DNA from 2 places in the Caldanaerobacter sp. genome. Region 2 is predicted to be linked to the other one. Evidence: a T-box and tRNA genes for the amino acid it is inferred to sense, from the RefSeq annotation. Region 2 holds a T-box; the other holds one or more tRNA genes.
The links. A T-box is a leader RNA that pairs with one kind of tRNA and senses whether it is charged. The one in region 2 lies ahead of ileS (isoleucine--tRNA ligase), so its partner is inferred to be a tRNA-Ile.

Region 1: it encodes a tRNA-Ile, which carries the amino acid that the T-box ahead of ileS (isoleucine--tRNA ligase) is inferred to sense. The anticodon was not compared.

Annotation. Positions count from the first base shown of each region.
Region 1 covers NZ_JBNATX010000003.1:194-7,308, reverse strand. The annotation lists gene eno (phosphopyruvate hydratase) at 1-774, shown strand, start outside; gene secG (preprotein translocase subunit SecG) at 899-1,138, shown strand; gene ACPLVE_RS02285 (deoxyguanosinetriphosphate triphosphohydrolase) at 1,199-2,218, shown strand; gene dnaG (DNA primase) at 2,315-4,117, shown strand; gene rpoD (RNA polymerase sigma factor RpoD) at 4,131-5,210, shown strand; tRNA gene ACPLVE_RS02270 (tRNA-Asn) at 5,264-5,338, shown strand; tRNA gene ACPLVE_RS02265 (tRNA-Ile) at 5,345-5,420, shown strand; gene ACPLVE_RS02260 (tRNA (adenine(22)-N(1))-methyltransferase) at 5,484-6,188, shown strand; gene ACPLVE_RS02255 (Nif3-like dinuclear metal center hexameric protein) at 6,148-7,115, shown strand, end outside.
Region 2 covers NZ_JBNATX010000028.1:87-7,201, reverse strand. The annotation lists gene ileS (isoleucine--tRNA ligase) at 1-2,508, opposite strand, end outside; T-box leader at 2,562-2,782, opposite strand; gene ACPLVE_RS08480 (TM1266 family iron-only hydrogenase system putative regulator) at 2,843-3,100, opposite strand; gene ACPLVE_RS08475 (DivIVA domain-containing protein) at 3,081-3,575, opposite strand; gene ACPLVE_RS08470 (RNA-binding protein) at 3,597-4,340, opposite strand; gene ACPLVE_RS08465 (YggT family protein) at 4,344-4,640, opposite strand; gene ACPLVE_RS08460 (cell division protein SepF) at 4,660-5,061, opposite strand; gene ACPLVE_RS08455 (YggS family pyridoxal phosphate-dependent enzyme) at 5,077-5,754, opposite strand; gene ACPLVE_RS08450 (HlyD family efflux transporter periplasmic adaptor subunit) at 5,763-6,941, opposite strand.

The DNA of each region.
Region 1 (7,115 bases), on a different contig from region 2:
CCAAATTTTAAAGAAGCTTTAAGAATGTGTTCGGAAGTCTATCATAATCTAAAAAATGTGCTTCATTCCAAAGGATTGGGGACTACGATTGGCGATGAGGGAGGTTTTGCACCTAACCTTACATCGAATGAAGAGGCAATTAAAGTAATACTTGAGGCTATAGAAAAAGCCGGATATGTACCTGGGGAAGACATAGCATTGGCTTTAGATGCTGCGGCTACTGAAATGTACAAAGAAGATGGGAAATACCATTTTGAAGGAGAGGGAATTGTAAGAACTTCTGAAGAAATGATAGAGTTCTGGGAGCAGCTTGTCAGCAAATATCCTATTGTTTCTATCGAAGATGGGCTTGCAGAAGAAGACTGGAATGGATGGAAGCTCTTAACTGAAAGATTGGGCAAAAAGGTGCAATTAGTAGGAGATGACCTTTTTGTAACCAATACAGAAAGACTTTCAAAAGGAATTAATATGGGAGTTGCAAATTCAATACTAATAAAACTCAATCAGATAGGAACTTTAACAGAGACACTGGATGCTATTGAAATGGCAAAAAGAGCTGGCTATACAACGATTGTATCCCATCGGTCAGGTGAAACAGAAGATACAACAATAGCTGATTTAGTGGTAGCAGTAAATGCGGGGCAGATTAAGACTGGTGCTCCAGCGAGGACCGATAGAGTTGCAAAATACAACCAATTGCTAAGGATAGAAGAAGCGTTGGGAAGTATGGCTCAATATCTTGGGAAAAATGCTTTTTACAACATCAGAAAATAAAAAGTTTAAAGGGGACTTTCCGCGTCCCCTTTTCTAAATTTCCTCTTGATTTGCAAAAGATGTACTTGTATAATATATACTGTGGCATTGTGGGTTTTAAAATTTTAAGTGAGGCGGTGTATATATGCTTACAACGGTGCTTATGGTTATACAAGTGTTGGTTAGTATATTCTTAATAGTGATGGTGCTTTTGCAAAAAGGGAAAAGCGCTGGTATTTCTGGAGTAATTGCAGGCGGTGCTGAAACCTTCTTTGGTAAACACAAGGCGAGGACTTTGGAGGGTACCCTAGAGAGACTTACAGTAATCGGTGCTACACTTTTTATAGTATTATCGATAATACTTACAATATTAATGGCAAGATAAACGATGAAAAAACCCTTTTACGGGTTTTTATTTTTACTATTAAAAAGGCCGGGTGGTCAGATGAAAATCAGAGAAATTACAGAGGAGCTGGAATATAAGCTCCTTTCTCCATATGCTGCGAAAAGCAGGGAAAGTCGGGGTAGAGCCAGAGAAGAGGAAAAATGTGATATAAGGACTGATTTTCAAAGGGATAGAGATAGAATAATTCACAGCAAAGCTTTTAGGAGGTTAAGCCATAAGACTCAGGTTTTTATTTCTCCAGAAGGAGACCACTACAGGACAAGGCTTACCCACACGTTGGAAGTAGCACAAATTGCCCGTACAATAGCAAGGGCTTTAAGGCTGAATGAAGACTTAACTGAAGCGATTGCCTTAGGACATGATTTAGGGCATACCCCTTTTGGGCATTCCGGTGAAGAAGTTTTAAATAAACTACTAAAAAATGGGTTCAGACACAGCGAGCAAAGTATAAGGGTAGTGGAGGTTTTAGAAAATGATGGTAAGGGGCTTAATCTCACCTGGGAAGTGAAGGATGGGATATTAAACCATTCTACAGGTGGAAAGCCTGCTACTTTAGAGGGACAAGTAGTGCAGATTTCCGACAAGATAGCTTATATAAATCACGATATAGATGATGCTATAAGAGGCAGAGTGCTAAAACCCGAGGACTTGCCCAAAGATTTGATAGCTATTTTGGGTGATAAACACGGGAAGAGAATAGATACTATGGTAAAAGATGTGATTTACAACAGTATAGGGAAGCCTGAGATTTCTATGAGTAGGGAAATATATGAAGCTACATATCAGTTAAGGGCTTTCCTTTTTGAGAAGGTATATATTGGTTCAAAAGCTAAAAAAGACGAAGAAAAGGCAAAAAGGGTCGTCGAGCAGCTCTTTTATTATTTTTATGACAATGTAGATAAAATGCCTAAAGAGTTTATAAGACTTGCCGAAATTTATGGAAGGGAGAGGGCTGTGGCTGACTACATTGCAGGGATGACAGATAAATATGCCCTTTTGAAATATAAGGAGATCTTTTTACCCAGTCCTTGGTTTGAGCAAAATATTTTTGACTTATAGAAGAAGGATTTTTTAATTTTTTGTCGAATATATATTGGACGTCATAAAAAGAGGAATTTAACAGTTTCTGTCGAATAGAATAATTAGGTGATATTAATGGCTTATACGAGAGAGTCTATTGAGAAGGTGATAGAGGCTAATGACATTGTAGATGTGATTTCTGAATATGTGGACCTTAAAAGAGCAGGGAAAGAATTCAAGGGACTTTGTCCATTTCACAGAGAAAAAACACCCTCTTTTATGGTAAGTCCTACCAAACAAGTATACCATTGTTTTGGTTGTAATGCAAGTGGGAATGTAGTGACTTTTATAATGAATATCGAAAATTTAAGCTTTAAAGAAGCTATTGAATTTTTGGCTGAGAGAGCAGGCATTCCTTTAGAAGAAGTGGATTTGAGTGAAGAAGAAACGAGGAAAAAAAGAATAATTGAAGAAATATATAGAGTAAATAAGATAGCTGCTTTGTTTTTTCATCGTCAACTCTTTTCGGAAGAAGGAGTCAGGGCTTTAGAATATTTAAAGGAGAGAGGACTTAAAAGTACTACAATAAAAAAATTTGGAATAGGCTATGCCTCTTTAAATGATGACCTTCTTAATTTCCTAAAAGGAAAAGGATATAAAGAAAATTTTTTAAGCAAAGCAGGGCTTGTGGTTTATAAAAGTGGTAAATACCATGATAGATTCAAAAATAGAGTAATGTTTCCGATTATCGATGCAAGGGGTAATATCATAGGCTTTGGTGGGCGAGCACTTGATGATTCTTTGCCTAAATACCTAAATACGCCTGAGACAGAGGTTTTCAAAAAAGGGAAAACGCTTTTTGCCCTAAATTTTGCTAAGAAAACTCGGGAGGATAAATTTATAATAGTAGAAGGATATATGGATGCAATCTCTCTTCATCAGGCAGGCATTGATTGTGCTGTTGCTTCTTTAGGGACTGCTTTGACCGAAGAACAGGCAAGACTTATAAAAAGGTATAAGAAAAATGTTGTAATTGCTTATGACGCCGATGAGGCCGGGATTAATGCTACTTTGAGAGGGCTTGACATTTTAGAAAAATTGAATATAAATATAAAAGTGCTGAGCATACCTGAAGGGAAAGACCCAGACGAATTTGTTAAAAAAGAAGGAAGCGAAGCTTTTATAAGGCTTGTTGAAAATGCTGAAAGTTTAATAGAATTTAAGTCGAAAATTTTCAAAAAAGGTCTTGACTTTGAAAAAGTTGAAGATAGAATAATATATGTTAAAAAAATTGCAACCGAAATAGCAAAAATTTCTGATGAGGTAAAGAGAGAAATTTACATTAGCACTGTGGCTAAAACTGTTCAAATACCTGAAAATGCTATTAGAGCAGAGGTTGACCGATTTGTCAAGATAGAAGTTGAAAAAAAGCAAAAATTTATGTATAGGACTGGCAATATAAGGCATAATATATACAGTAGCAGTAAAATATCACCAGAAAAGTACTTAATTGCTTTAATACTACACGACAATGAGATATATCATAGGATAAAAGATGTTATAAAGCCGGAAATGTTTCAGGAAGAAAAATTGAGAACTATTTTTAAGGAAATAACGTCAAATTTAGAAGGAGGAAAACAAGTTCAAATAAAAGATATAATATATCTTATTCAGGAAGAAGATGGGTTGCTTTCAGATTTTAATGATATAGCTAAAGCTCTTTTTGAAGCGGAAGATATTTCTAAGATGCTGGAGGATATCCTTCAGAAAATTTTGTTAAACAATCTTGAACGAAAAAGAGAAGAAATAAGAAAAGAAATACTGAATGCTCATCTTCTGGGAGATATAGAAAGAGAAAGAGAATTGCTTCTTGAACTTCAAAATTGTGAAAAGGAGATGCTTAAGATAAAAGATGGACAGAAAGAGAGGAACCCATAGGGAGGGGATGTTTATGAGTAACCATGAGGAATTAGCAAGAGAAGCCATTAATGAGCTCATAAATAAAGGAAGAAAAACTGGAATGTTGACTTACAACGAAATAATGGATTCCCTTGAGGATATAGATTTGAATCCCGACCAGATAGAAAAAGTATATGATACTTTTGAGGATATGGGGATAGAGATAGTAGGAGATGAACCTCGTCAGGAAGAAATATCTGAAGAAGACCTTAATTTGGATGACCTTTCTCTTCCTGAGGGTGTCAGCATAGATGATCCTGTAAGAATGTACTTGAAGGAAATTGGGAAAATACCTCTACTCACCCCGGAAGAGGAAATAGAACTGGCAAAAAGGATAGAGCAGGGAGATGAAGAAGCAAAGAAACGCCTCATAGAGGCTAATTTAAGACTTGTGGTAAGTATAGCAAAAAGATATGTGGGACGTGGGATGCTGTTTTTAGATCTTATCCAGGAAGGTAATCTTGGGCTTTTGAAAGCCGTGGAAAAATTCGACTACAGGAAAGGCTACAAATTCAGCACTTATGCAACTTGGTGGATCAGGCAAGCTATAACGAGAGCCATAGCCGATCAAGCTAGGACGATAAGAATCCCTGTGCACATGGTAGAAACCATAAACAAACTCATAAGGGTGCAGAGACAGCTACTTCAAGAGTTAGGGCGTGAACCTACGCCTGAAGAGCTGGCAAAAGAAATGGGGATGCCTGAAGAAAAGGTAAGAGAAATTCTTAAAATAGCTCAAGAACCAGTTTCATTAGAGACTCCTATAGGGGAAGAAGAAGATAGTCACTTGGGAGATTTTATACCCGATGAGGATGCGCCAGCTCCCGCAGAAGCTGCTGCTTATACCATGCTAAAAGAACAGCTCATGGATGTTTTAGATACGCTGACCCCAAGGGAAGAGAAGGTTTTAAGGCTGAGATTTGGTCTTGATGATGGACGAGCCAGAACCCTTGAAGAAGTCGGCAAGGAATTTAATGTAACGAGAGAAAGAATAAGGCAAATTGAAGCGAAGGCTTTGAGGAAATTGAGACATCCTTCAAGGTCTAAGAAATTAAAAGATTTTCTTGATTAATTAATGGCTTCTTGACAATCTCTCAAAAATCATTATAATTAATATTAGCGTATTCCTCAGTAGCTCAAGGGTAGAGCAGCCGGCTGTTAACCGGCAGGTTGTAGGTTCGAATCCTACCTGAGGAGCCACTTTTTGGGCCTTTAGCTCAGCTGGCAGAGCGGTCGGCTCATAACCGATTGGTCCGGGGTTCGAATCCCTGAAGGCCCACCATCTTTGATTAAAAAGCATTTGGGGTTGTCAAATGCTTTTTATTTTTTTATTTTGGGGGATTTTATGAGGCTTACAAAGCGATTGAAAACTATTGTAAAATATGTTCCAAAAGGAGTAAGGTTAGCGGATATTGGTACTGACCATGGTTTTATACCTATCTATCTGGTTAAGAATGGAATTGTAGAGCGGGTGATAGCAACCGATTTAAATTGGGGTTCTCTTAAAAGGGCAATAGAGAACATAGAAAAAGAGGGTTTAAAAGAAAATATAGATACCAGATTAGGGGATGGATTAAAGGTTTTGAAAGCTTATGAGGTAGAAGTCGCGATCATTGCTGGGATGGGGGGGCTTTTGATAATAAAGATTCTTGAAGAAGGAAAAGAGATAGCTAAGACTATAAAAAGGTTTATCTTTCAGCCTATGAAAGACGCTGATAAATTGAGAAGATATTTACTCTATGAAGGGTATAAAATCTGTGAAGAAGACTTAGTAAAAGAGAGAGACAAGTTTTACGAAATTATAGTAGCAGAACATGGTAGACAGGAGATTAAAGATGAGGTATATTATGAGATAGGACCCAAACTTGTAGAAAATAGTCATCCTCTTCTCAAAGAGTACTTAATTTACAAAATAAAGAAGATACAAAATATTTTGAACAAACTTCCAACGGAAGATGTTAAAAGAAAGGATTTAGAGGAAAAAATAAAAAAGCTTGAGGTGTTGGGCTATGGCGGTAAAATGCCAGACAATAGTCTCAATGATGGATAGGCTTGCGCCAAAAAAATTTGCTCAAGATTGGGACAATGTAGGCTTGATTGTAGGCGACCCCGAGCATTATGTTTCTAAAGTATTGGTAGCGCTTGATGCTACTCAGGAGGTAGTAGAAGAAGCGATAGAAAAGAAAGTAGATATGATTGTCACTCACCATCCCTTGATTTTTAGATCTATAAAATCTGTAAAATCCGACACACCAACGGGTAAGCTTGTTATGAGACTCATTAAACACGATATTTCTCTTTATGCAGCTCATACTTCTTTTGATATAGCGCCTAATGGTATGAATGACATATTGTGTAACGTGTTGGGAGTTTATGAGAGAGAAATTTTGGATGTTACATACGTAGAAGCTTATAGAAAAATCGTTGTGTATGTGCCTAAAGGCTATGAGGATGTAGTTAGAAATGCTATGTGCAGCGCAGGGGCAGGATTTATAGGGAATTACAGTGATTCTACTTTTCAGGTGGAAGGTACGGGAACCTTTAAACCTCTGGAAGGTTCTAACCCGTTTATCGGGGAAATAGGAGAATTAAAGAGAGTTGAAGAGATAAGACTGGAAACGGTTGTTCCGCAGAAATACTTAGACAAGGTAATAAATGCTATGCTAAATGTTCATCCGTATGAGGAAGTTGCTTATGATGTCTATACTATGGAGAATCTGCGGGAGGAGTATGGGCTAGGGAGAATAGGGATTATTGAGGAGACTACTTTAAAGGATTTGGCTTTGAAGGTAAAAACAAAACTTAAGACTCCGTTTCTTAAAGTAGTGGGAGACCTAGGGAAAAAGGTAAGGAAAGTTGCTGTATGTGGTGGAAGTGGTGCAAGCCTGATTCATAAGGCTGTTGTGAGAGGAGCAGACGTCTTAATAACTGCCGATATAGGTTATCACGATGCAGTAGAAGCCCAGCACCTCGGTTT
Region 2 (7,115 bases):
ATCCAGAGAGTGTCCTATTTTCTTTTCGCTTCTTGCTATCTCCAAAGCTTTTGAAACATCTTTTCGTATATCAAAAAGCTTTTCCCACTTTTCTATGATATAAGGGTTGTCATACTCCTCTTTTACCTGCGGCCAGTCTGCCAGCTGAACGCTTTCAAAGTTGTTATTTCTGTCATGCTTCATATGCCACCATATTTCTTCAGAAGTGAAGGCAAGAACTGGCGCTATAAGCTTTACCAGAGTGTCCAGGATGATATATAAAGTTGTCTGAGCCGCCCTTCTCTCCTTTGATTTAGCTGGGTAAGTGTACAGTCTGTCTTTTAAAATATCCAAATATAAGCTACTCATGTCTACAACACAGAAGTTGTGGACAGGGTGGAAAAAGTCATAAAACTCATATTTATCAAAAGACTCCGTGAGCTGCTTGACCAGCCTGTTAAGCCTGTATAAAGCCCATTTGTCTATCTCTAAAAGCTCTTCGTAAGGCAGCATGTCTTTATCAGGGTCAAAATCGTAAAGATTTCCAAGCAAAAATCTGGCTGTATTGCGAATTTTTCTGTAAACTTCTGCTATCTGCTTTAATATTTCAGGAGAAGTCCTCATATCAGCAGTAAAATCTGCAGATACCACCCACAGCCTGAGAACATCAGCACCATACTCTTCAATGACGTCTTTTGGATCCACGACATTCCCCAGTGATTTAGACATTTTTCGGCCTTCCCCATCTACTACAAATCCATGAGTCAGTACATTTCTATAAGGAGCTTTGCCACGCGTTGCTACAGCAGTTAAAAGAGAAGACTGGAACCATCCTCTATGCTGGTCAGAACCCTCTAAATAAAGCTCTGCAGGCCATTTTAAATCAGGATGTGTCTCCAAAACAGCTGCATGGCTGGACCCTGAATCAAACCATACGTCCATTATGTCTGTCTCTTTTCTAAACTTAGTAGATCCACACTCACATTTTATGCCTTTAGGCAGTATTTCTTCTGCCGACATCTCAAACCAAGCATCAGAACCCTTTTGTCTAAAAAGCTCTTTCACTGCATTTATGGTTTCATCGTTTATCAAAGGCTTCCCACAGTTTTCACAATAGAAAATTGGTATTGGAACTCCCCACACCCTCTGTCTGGATATGCACCAATCTCTTCTATCTTTAACCATGTTTGTGATGCGCTCTTCTCCCCACGCAGGATACCAGTTGACCTCTTTTATAGCCTTTAACGCTTCTTCTCTAAAGCCCTCTACGGAAGCAAACCATTGCTCTGTTGCTCTAAAGAGTATAGGACTTTTACACCTCCAGCAGTGAGGATATGAGTGGGTGATTTTTTTCTCTGCCAGAAGCGCATTTGCCTTTCTTAAGTCTTCCTTTATAACTTTATTTGCTTCAGCATAATAAAGCCCCTCATAAAAAGGCGCCTTATCTGTGAAATAACCCTTTTCATCTATAGGATTTAAAGCTTCAAGCCCATATTCTTGCCCTACGAGAAAGTCCTCTTCACCATGACCCGGGGCTGTGTGAACACATCCAGTACCTGCCTCCAGAGTCACGTGTTCCCCAAGTACCACTATTGAATCTCTATTATAAATTGGATGTACTGCCTTTATACCTTCTAGTTCTTTGCCTTTGAAAACAGCCAGTATTTCATAATCCCCCAAGCCTGTCTCTTTTCTCACCTCTTCTATCATGTCCTTCGCTATAATATACACTTCATCCCCAAATTTTGTAAGAGAATAGTCAAATTCGGGATTCAAAGCAATAGCCAAGTTAGCAGGAATGGTCCATGTAGTAGTAGTCCAGATGACAAAGTACACATTACTCAAGTCTTCAACAATCCCTTTGAATTTGCCAAGGTCATCCCTTACCCTAAATTTTACGTATATAGAATCCGAAGTTTCATCAAAATACTCGATTTCCGCTTCTGCCAGAGCCGTCTCGCAACTGGGGCACCAGTATACAGGTTTTAAACCTTTGTATATATATCCCCTCTTTGCCATCTCTCCAAACACTTCTATCTGTTTTGCTTCATATTCTGGGTCAAGAGTAAGATATGGTTTTTCCCAATCCCCTCTTACGCCTAATCTTTTAAACTGCTGCCTCTGTCTTTCAATCTGTGAAAAAGCGAAGTCTTTACATACTTTCCTAAACTCTACCGGATCCATTTCATGCCTTTTTACTCCCAAAATTTTTATAACCTGTTGCTCAATGGGGAGTCCGTGTGTATCCCATCCCGGCACATATGGAGAATCATACCCTCTCATGGTTTTGTATTTTACCACTATGTCTTTTAAAACTTTGTTCATGGCCGTCCCTATGTGTATATCCCCGTTGGCATAAGGAGGACCATCGTGCAAAATGTATTTTTCTTTCCCCTTGTTTTTCTCTAAAACTCTGTGATATATATCCATTTCTTCCCACTTTTTTAATATCTCTGGCTCTCTTACTGGAAGGTTTGCCTTCATCGGAAAATCGGTTTTTGGCAGGTTTAACGTCTTATTGTAATCCACTTTTCGCTACCTCCTCTTATGAAGATTTGGCTTAGTTAAAAAGAAAACTTCTCGTCAGGGACGAGAAGTTCGCGGTACCACCCTAATTATTAAGACAAAGCAAAGCTTTGCCTTAATCCCTCATTTTAGATAACGGAAAATCCGGCCCAGCCTACTTAAAAGTTCAGCCTGCAGCTCCGAGGGGATTTTCAGTAGAAACGAACTTATTGGCTCGCACCCACCGCCAACTCTCTGAAAGCCGCCTCTACCTACTCGTCCTCTTCATAGCTTTTCCCGATATTATTTTTATTCACATTATATAACACATCCTCCATTAAGTCAATACAATTAAAATCTATGAAGTCAGAGCCGATTTAACCTTAACTCCTGGAAGCCTCCCCAGTTTTCCTGTCATTGCACCTATTTCGTCAGTAGTACCATCTACAATGAGAGCTATAACTGATACCCCCCTGTCTTTATAGGGTATACCCATCCTTCCTACAATTATATGGCCGTATTCGCTCAATATCTGATTCACTTTATCTGCCACTTTCTCTCTGTCATAAACCAATATTCCTACAACTCCCAATCGATTAGGCTTCTTTTCTGTCATCATCTAAATTTTCCCCTTCAACAACTAATTCCTTTTCATCAAAGGAAAGTATAGCTTCAAGCTGAGCTTCTAAGAGAGCTTTGAATTTCGCTTTAAATATGTTAAGTTGCTTTTTATACCTCTCAAGCTCCATTCTTATCTTTACCACTTCTTGATTGGCTTGCTCTAATATCTTTTCAGCAGTCTGATGAGCATTCTGGATGATAAGTTGTGCTTCTTTTTCTGCATTTCTTTTTAATTCTTCTGCTGTATTTTGAGCAACTATCAAGGTGTTGTTCAACGTTGTTTCCATATTTATGTAACTCTGGAGCTTTTCATTCATTATATTTATTCTCTCTTTGAGTTCTGCATTTTCTCTGTACAGCATTTCATAATCTTCCATCACCTTGTCCAGAAACTCATCCACTTCTTCTTCGTTATAGCCGCGGAAAGACCGCCTAAACTCTTTGTTATGTATGTCCATAGGGGTCAGCATAAGTTATCCCTCCCTTTAGCTTTAGACGTACCTTAAAATGTGAACAGAAATTCTGCCTTTTTTAGTATTCCCCTTTACCTCCTGCAACTTTATTCTGCCAAACCCCCTTAAAGAAATAACATCCCCTTCCCCAACGTGAAACGACGGGTCTTCCACGGCCTCCCAGTTAACCTGCAGTAAACCATTTTTTATTAATTCTGAAGCCTTTGTTCGTGAGATTCCAAATCCAGAAGCAGTTACACTATCTACTCTAAGCGAAGCCACCGTAGAAAAAATGTCTTTGTACCTAACCTCTGGTTTCATAAGATCGAACAGTTCAATTTCGTGCACTTCGACGGTTTCTCTTCCTACTTTAGTTAAGTTTAAAAGCAGAAAATCTTTCATTTCCTTTTTTACTATGACATCGCACTTATTTTCTATTACAATTATGTCACCTATTTTATCTCTTTTTATCCCCAACCCTAAAATTGAACCCAAAACCTCTCTATGGGAAAATTTGCTTTTACCGTGGAGTCTCAATGCAGCAACAGGTAATTCTTCTTCATATCTGTAAAACTCAGGATAGACTATGGCAATTTTTCTTTCCGCTAAAGAATATCCTCCATCTAAAAAATATTCGATACCTTGATTTTTGTACTTTAACGCAAGTTTTTCAAACTGTCTTTGTTCAGACAGCGCCAAAAAATCAGTATGCTGAGGACTTTTTGATTTCAAGCACCCTTTTAAAACATCTTCCAGGCGAGCAACTACATAACTTCTTTCCATTTTTCACCTCATAAGCCAGAATACTAATTGAAATACCAAAGGTCTTACCACATATTGAATAACTAAAATGGCAAAGACAGGGGAAAAGTCTATCATTAAATTTCTTCCAAAAGAAGACATGAATTGTAGCTTTCTAAAAGGTTCTAAAAGTGGCTCTGTAGTAATAATCACAAATCTAGATATAGGATTTGACATATTTTCCATCCTTAGAAGAGATAGAAATACCCTTATGAGAATAAGCCATGTTATAACTTCGAAAAAATAGTTTAACGCTGTTAGAATCACGTAGCTCGTAGGCAAAATTATTCCTCCTCACTATTTAGTTTAAATTGTAAAGCGCATTTACTTCTTCTTTTATATCACCTGTTATATCAAAATTTTCTGGTGCCACCAAGAATATGTAGCCGGATATTTTCGTTATTTCTCCATTTAAAGCATAAACGGCTCCACTCAAGAAATCAACCACCCGTTGGGCCTCGCTTTTGTCCATCTTCTGTAAATCTACAATTACAGGTTTCTTGCTTTTAAGTTCATTGCAAATGAAAAGCACCTGTTCAAATTTTTCTGGCTTTGATATAAGCATCTTTATCTGTGGATTAGTGTGAATATTAACCACTTTCGGCTTTCTATCATAGAGCATCAGTGATTGCTGAGAAGTCTCAACTTCTTCTTCTTCGATCCCTAAAAAATTCATTATCTTATCTATCACTTTAGAAGACATCTTCATCCCTCCACTTCATCCTCTTTGCCCAAAAATAGCCGTACCAATCCTTACTATATTTGCCCCCTCTTCTACCGCCACCCAGTAGTCATTAGACATGCCCATTGAGAGATACTGAGCTTCTACGTTGTTTTGTTTAATTTCTTTCAATTCTTCAAAAAGTTCTTTCATCTTTTTGAAATAAGGTCTTACTTTTTCTGGAGGAAGATAGGGAGCAATCGTCATAAGCCCTTTTATCTTTATATTATCATATTTTTCCAATTTTTTCACTAAATTATGCATTTCTTCCGGTGAAATGCCAAATTTAGTATCTTCACCACCTATGTTTATTTCAAGAAGACAATCCATTATAATCCCTTTTTGTTTCGCCCTTTTATCGATTTCTTCTGCCAGCTTTTCCCTATCTAAAGAATGAATGAGTTTGACTTTGTCTATGATATACTTAACCTTGTTTGTCTGAAGGTGACCTATAAAATGAAATTCTACCTGCCCTTCAAGATAAGGATACTTTTCCATAAGTTCTTGCACTCTATTTTCTCCAATAGCGGTAATCCCACAGGAAATTGCCTCTTTTATGGCATCTACTCCAAAAGTCTTTGTAGCCGCCACAATCAATATCTCTCGAGGATCTCTCCCGACCTTTATAGCATGTTCTTCAATAGTTTCTTTTATCCTCTTTACATTTTCACAGATACTCGTTTTTAATCCCCCCTGCCCTTTTTAGGGATTAATACTTTATCATAAATTTTTACACCCTTTAAAATAACATACCTTCCATCTGTTCCTTCAATATCAATTTTTTTAAAAACAGGCTTTGAGGAAATGCCCAGTACCCATACTCCTTTTTCTCCATTTTCGGTAACTACTGCCGAAAATGGAAGCTTCATCCCCCAATACTCTTTGAGCACAACTTTTACTTTTATTTTAGCTTTCTTGTAAAATTCAGGATATATATCTATCATTTTTACTATCCCTACATATAATTTATCGTCACCCTTGTAGATTTTTATAATCTTTCCCCTAAGTTCTGCAGGATAATCTGAAATAAAAATTTTGACATTAGAGCCTTCTTTTAGAAGACCCGCCTGTTCTTCTGATAAGATTAAAGCTAAATACCAGTCAAAATTGTCAACAACTTTGCAAACAAAATCTCCTTCTTTTACTATTCCTTCAACTTTTTTTATATCAAAATTCACAGTGGAAAGATGAGAAACATTTAAATTAAACATATTTTTGCTGTTCAAAACTCTTTCACTTCCATCAAAAGTAAAACTTATTATTCCAGCCTCCGGAGCATTCACAGTGGTGCTGTTTTCAGATATATACTTTTCCAAGTACTCCTTCTGTTCCCTTAAATTCTCTACAGTCCTTAATACCGAGGGAGCCTTATTCAAAATCTCTTCCTTTTTAGCCTTTAGCACTTCGATTCTTGCAAGTATCTTCTGTGCAGACTTTTCGTCCTGCTTTAACATTTCATTATAATTTTTTTCTTCCTTTTTTATCATATCGTCAATCTTCTTAACGTCTTGATAAAAAGGTATATCAAAATCCTGTTCTTTTAACTTCTCTTCTACTTTTTTAAGCATGTTTAATTTATCTTCTTCAAAAGAAGAAGAGTAAATTCGAAAAATAGGTTCTCCTTTCGAATATCTTTCCCCTTCTTTTGCGAGTTTTTCTACTTTCCCATCAAAAGGAGCTTTTATTATCATTTCATCCTTTACCACAAAAGCTTCTGTTTCAAAGTCTATCACTACATTTCCATAGGTGACGACGGCTGTTTCTTCCCTTCCCTTGTAGGTACTAAAAAGCAATTTCCCTAAATACACCAAAATAACGATGAGAGCCAGAATTTTTAACAGGTTTTTCCCCACATTTATCACCTATAAAATAAATTCTATAAATCTTGCTATTTTCCTTCTTTCATTTTATCACAAAAAAAGAAGATGGCAAATGCCATCTTTACAGACTGCTGACAAAACCCATATTAATTTAAGTGGCATTTTGTGTTAATGCTCCGGAGTTGCAAAGCGACTAAACTAAGGCTCACTTTTCGG